2 regions of the Mesorhizobium sp. LCM 4576 genome follow, and region 2 is predicted to be linked to the other one. Evidence: riboswitches for the same ligand, from Rfam matches in the RefSeq annotation. Region 2 holds a riboswitch; the other holds the start of a gene.
What was found. Region 2 has a riboswitch for cobalamin ahead of LCM4576_RS23990 (DUF1636 family protein). Riboswitches for the same ligand answer to the same signal wherever they lie in the genome.
Positions count from the first base shown of each region.

Region 1: another riboswitch for cobalamin. It lies ahead of bluB (5,6-dimethylbenzimidazole synthase); the one in region 2 lies ahead of LCM4576_RS23990 (DUF1636 family protein).

Region 1 is NZ_MDDT01000057.1:233,871-236,358, forward strand. Features, by position in the region: gene LCM4576_RS26890 (hypothetical protein) at 1-502, shown strand, start outside; gene bluB (5,6-dimethylbenzimidazole synthase) at 503-1,234, opposite strand; cobalamin riboswitch at 1,277-1,454, opposite strand; gene LCM4576_RS26900 (histone deacetylase family protein) at 1,570-2,488, shown strand, end outside.
Region 2 is NZ_MDDT01000047.1:14,403-17,429, reverse strand. Features, by position in the region: gene LCM4576_RS23995 (helix-turn-helix domain-containing GNAT family N-acetyltransferase) at 1-206, shown strand, start outside; cobalamin riboswitch at 542-747, shown strand; gene LCM4576_RS23990 (DUF1636 family protein) at 837-1,217, shown strand; gene LCM4576_RS23985 (ABC transporter ATP-binding protein) at 1,214-2,002, shown strand; gene LCM4576_RS23980 (ABC transporter substrate-binding protein) at 2,034-2,981, shown strand; gene LCM4576_RS23975 (iron ABC transporter permease) at 3,011-3,027, shown strand, end outside.

The DNA.
Region 1 (2,488 bases), on a different contig from region 2:
CATCGTCAGCTTCATCAACACCGTCATCCGCATCTCGCTGACCTATGTCGACGAGATCATCCTGGGCTACAACATCCGCGTCAATTCGAGCTCGCCCTTCGAGACGGCGCGCCAAGGCGTCGTGCTTTACGCCCAGAACGGCAAGCACATGGTCAAGAACGCCGTCTGGCTTGGGGTGATCATGTGGGGCGTGTCCTTCGTCATCTTCCTGCTGATGCTGGCGCCTGCCGCCGCCATCCTGTGGGTCATGCCCGGACAATTGGCCGGCTGGGCCTTCGTGCTTGCGATCGTCTTTGCCTGGGCCTTCAAGGCAGCCTTCATCGAGCCGTTCGCCATCGCGTCCTTGATGCAGGTCTATTTCGAAGCCATCGAAGGTCAGGTGCCCAATCCCGAATGGGACACGCGGCTTGCCGAGGCCTCGTCCAAATTCAGGGAACTGCGCGACAAGGCGCTGGGCTCCTTCGGCGGTGGATCGCGCTGGGACACGCCCCGGGCCGCTTGATCACGGCTTTGGCGGGCCGCTAAGTCTCGCAATCGCCGATTTGAGTGGCGCTTCTCCGGCGCCRCAAAACGTCTCGCTCATCACCAGCTCGGGCAGCGACAGGCGCCTGCCCCAGCCATGCGCTTCGAGGTCCGGTTTCGGTGCGAAGGCCGAGACGCGGCCGACGCACAGATAGGCGATCGGCGTGACATGCTCCGGGATCGACAGAAGCCGCTTCAGCGCCTCCGTTTCGATGATGCTCACCCARCCGACGCCCACGCCTTCCGCGCGTGCCGCCAGCCAGAAATTCTGCACCGCGCAGACGGTGCTGTAGAGGTCCATCTCCGGATTGTGCCAGCGCCCGAGCGGCGAGTCCTTCGATCGCTGCCGGTCGCAGGTGATGCAGAGATTGAGCGCGCTTTCGCAGATGCCTTCGAGCTTAAGCTTGCGGTACAGCGCCTGCCGTTCCGCCTCGATCRCCGGCAGTTCCTGTTCGCGCGCGGCGAGGAACAAGTCGCGGACCTGCCGCCGCCTTGTCTGGTCGCGGATAACGATGAAATTCCACGGCTGCATGTAGCCGACCGACGGCGCGTGATGAGCGGCGGTGATGAGCCGCGCCAGCACGCTGTCATCGAGATCGTCGGGGACAAAATAGCTGCGCACGTCACGCCTGGTGAACATCGCACGATAGACCGCGTCGCGCGCCAATTGGTCAAAATCGTCGCCGCTCGCGGCGATCGCTGCTGCCGTCATCGCATTTCCCCTTGCGACAAGCAGTCATCCGCCTGACCAAGCGGATGACCATGTCTGCCGGGCCGGTCTTCTGGCTCGGGATCGTCCCGCTCCGGCGCCTTCCCGTCATGGACAGTGGCGTTTGCCGGCGCGGTCCCCCTCACAGCGTTGGGCACGCCACGGAGTTCAACCGTGTTCCCGATTCTCCCGCGTCACGGGCACCAGGCAGCGAAGTGACCTTACCGCAAAGTTCGGCGCCCGCCAATGGCGCGGACGACATCGGCTGGCGCAATTTCCCCAGCCATTCGGCGTTTCAAACATGGTCATTACGGCCGCGGGTGCCTAGATTAGGCGCCATGGCCACCCGTCTCTACACGCACCCGATCTTCCTCGAACACCTCACGCCGCCCGGCCACCCCGAGCGGCCCGACCGGCTGCGCGCCATCGAGCGTGTGCTGGACGACGATGCCTTTTCGGCGCTCGACCGCGTCAAAGCGCCCGAAGGCGACGAGAAAACGATCCTTTACGCGCATCCCGAGCAATTCGTCGAACGCGTCCGCGCGGCAATCCCTGAGACCGGCATCGTCTCGATCGACGCCGACACCAGTGCCAGCCCGAAGAGCTGGCAGGCGGCGGTGACGGCGATCGGGGCGGCCAATGCCRCCGTCGACGATGTCTTCGAGGGCCGTGCCGCCAATGTGTTCGTCGCCGCCCGCCCGCCGGGACATCACGCCGAAAAGACCACGGCGATGGGCTTCTGCCTGTTCAACACGGCCGCCATCGCCGCCCGCTATGCGCAGAAGAAACATCAGGCCGAGCGCGTCGCCATCGTCGACTGGGATGTCCATCACGGCAACGGCACGCAGGACATTTTTTGGGACGATCCGTCTGTGCTTTATTGCTCGACGCATCAGATGCCGCTTTACCCGGGCACCGGCGCGAAGAGCGAAACCGGCGCCGGCAACATCGTCAACGCGCCGCTCGCGCCGCAGACCGGCAGCGACCTGTTTCGAGACGCCTTCCTGTCGCGCGTGCTGCCGTCCATCGATGCGTTCGCGCCGGACCTGATCATCATTTCCGCCGGCTTCGACGCGCACCACCGCGATCCGCTGGCCGAGATCAACCTGACCGAGGACGATTTCGACTGGGCGACCGGCAAGCTGATGGAGCGCGCCGGGCGCCACAGCTCCAACAGGCTCGTCAGCCTGCTGGAAGGCGGCTACGATCTGCAGGGACTGGCATTTTCAGTCGCCGCCCATGTCGGGCGGCTGATGA
Region 2 (3,027 bases):
GCCTTGGTATTGGCCGGCGGCTCGTCGACGAATGCATCACCTTTGCTCGAGCCAAGGGCTACAAGACGCTGACGCTGTGGACCAACGACATTCTTGGCTCGGCCCGCCGCATTTACCAGGCCGCGGGCTTCAAGCTGGTCGACGAGGAACGCCATCATTCCTTCGGCAAGGACTTGGTCGGCCAGACCTGGAATTTGGAGCTTTAGCTCTCTTTCCCGTCTCCCCTTGCGGGCTCACGGGGGAGAAGGCTGATCGGCGCGCAGCGCCGAGACGGATAAGAGGTGTACCAGGAAATCCTGACGTTCCACCCCGCTGGAGCTCTTCAGCCGTCTCGACGCTGTGCCCATGTTCGAAACCCGAACGGTTTCTGAAAATTCTCCGATGTTGGTCGCGACGGCTGGAGAAGGGGGTTGACAAAAGCGCCTCCGCCAGCTGTATGTAACGTTATTACATATCAATCGGAAATGCATCTTTTCAGGCAGGTCGCTTCGAACGGTGACAAGGTTGCGCGGAAGCCCGTTGCGACTCGCGGCCGGACTACCTACGATCGTTACGTCATGGTCCCCGAACCGCAAGGCGAGGGGTGAAAAGGGAACACGGTGAGGCCTATCCGGGTCGAGGCCGTGGCTGCCCCCGCAACTGTGAGCGGCGAGCTCCATCCGAAACGCCACTGGCCGGCAAGGCTGGGAAGGCGGATGGCGCAACGACCCGCGAGCCAGGAGACCTGCCATCGACACGAGTTGACCGGACGGGGTGTGCCGGGAGGAGACGCGGGCACCGGCCTTTCGGRCGACTCGTCCGGCATCCTTCCGTCGCCATTTTGGGAAGTGACGGAAATGCTGGACACCGCATACCATCGTATCATCGTCTGTTCGCTATGCCGCGACACCGTGACCAGGCTGAGGTCCGGCGAGGATCTGTGCGCCGAACTGCGCTCCAGGCTTGCCGGGACTTTGGCGTCGTCTTTTGCTGTCGAGACCGTCGACTGCATGGCCGGCTGTTCGCGACCACTGACCGTCGCCTTCAACGCGCAAGGCAAGYCCAGCTATCTCTTCGGCTCGATCGACAGCGGCACCGATGCCGGCGCGCTAGTCSAGTTTGCCAGACTCTATGCCTCGTTGGCCGATGGCTGGTGCAGTTCCGACCAGCGCCCGGCAAGGCTCGCCGGCAAGATACTGGCGCGCATCCCGGCCGGGGGCAGGGAGCAGGTCCGGTGAGCGCGCCCCTGCTTGAAGCCCGCGCTCTTCGTGCCATGGCAAACGGCCGGACGCTGGTCGAGGATGTCGGCCTGTCGCTGGCGGCGGGTGAGCGGCTCGCGATCATCGGCCCCAACGGCGCCGGCAAGACGACGCTGCTGCGCATGCTATGCGGCGCGCTCCGGCCGAGCGCCGGCGAGGTTCGCCTTGCCGGACGCCGGCTGGACAGGATCACCGCGGCCGAGCGGGCGCTGAGCATTGCCGTCGTCGGCCAGACGGACCAGCCGGATCCACGGCTGGCGCTGATCGACTATGTCGAGCTCGGCCGCGTCCCGCATGCCGGCCTGAGGCGCCGGCACAACGATCGCGACATCGTCGTCGAAGCGCTGCGCCGGACCGGGCTATTGCCGTTACTCGCGCGCAGCATCGGTTCGCTCTCCGGTGGCGAACGCCAGCGCGCACAACTCGCCCGCGCCATCGCCCAGGAGCCGAAAATCCTGTTTCTCGACGAACCGACCAACCACCTGGATCCGCGCGCCCGCGGCGAGCTGCTCGAGCTGGTCGCCGCATTCAACATGACCGTGGTCGCCGTGCTGCACGATCTGGCCCTCGTAGCGCCCTTCGCCACGAGCGTCGCAGTGATGAGCAACGCCCGGCTGCGCGCGCTGGCGCCGCCACGCGACGCGCTGGCGCAGCCGCTCATCCGCGAGGTGTTCGGCATCGATGTGCTGCGCCTGCGGCACCCGACCGAGGACCGCGAGCTCACCGTCTTCGAGCTGCCCACGCGCGCTTCCTCGCCATCCTGAACCTGCCCAACACAAACAAGGAGCATGCCCCGTGAAACGCCTCGCTTTGTCGTTTGCCTTCTCGCTTGTCGCCTCGGCCGCCTTCGCCTTCCCGGTCACCGTCGACAGTTGCGGCAAGCCGCTTACCTTCGACGCGCCGCCGAAGCGCGCCGTCATCCAGGATCTCAACATGGCTGAGATGGCTTTCGCGCTTAAGCTGCAGCCGTCCATCGTCGGGCTCACCGGCATCACCGGCTGGTACAAGGTCGGGCCCGAGTTCAAGGCCGAGCAGGGCGCCATCCCCGAGCTGGCGCCGAAATATCCGACGCTCGAGAACCTCGTCGCCGTGCAGCCCGATTTCTTCTTCGCCGGCTGGTATTACGGCATGAAGCCGGGCGGCGAGGTGACGCCCGACACGCTCGCTCCGCACGGCATCAAGACGCTGGTGCTGACCGAGAGCTGTGTCCATCTCGACAAGAACCGTCCCGCCGCCTCGATGGACCTGCTCTATGGCGACGTCGAGAAGCTCGGCAAGATCTTCGGCAAGGAGGCGGAGGCCGAAAAGCTGGTCCACGGCTGGAAGGCCGAGCTCGCCGGCATCACCGCGAAAGTGGGCAACGCCAAGGGCACGCGCGTCTTCCTCTACGATTCCGGCGAGGACAAGCCCTTCACCGCCGGCAAATTCGCCATTCCCGACGCCATGATCGCTGCCGCGGGCGGTGAGAACATCATGGCAGACATGGCGACGAGCTGGGGCAACACCGACTGGGAGACGGTCGCCTCGCGCAATCCGCAGTTCCTCATCCTGCTCGATTACCAGGATGGCGGCGGCTACAGGAAACTGCTCGATTTCCTCAAAGCGCATCCGGCAATGAAGGAGACCGACGCGGTCAGGAACGAGCGCTTCGTGGCGCTCCGCTACGCCGAGCTGACGCCGGGGCCCGCCAATATCGAGGCGATCGGCAAGATCGCCAGGGCCATGCATCCGGAAGCGTTTTGAGACCGCGGCGCAAGCCATTCGTCCTGGCGATGGCGCTGGGCGCGAT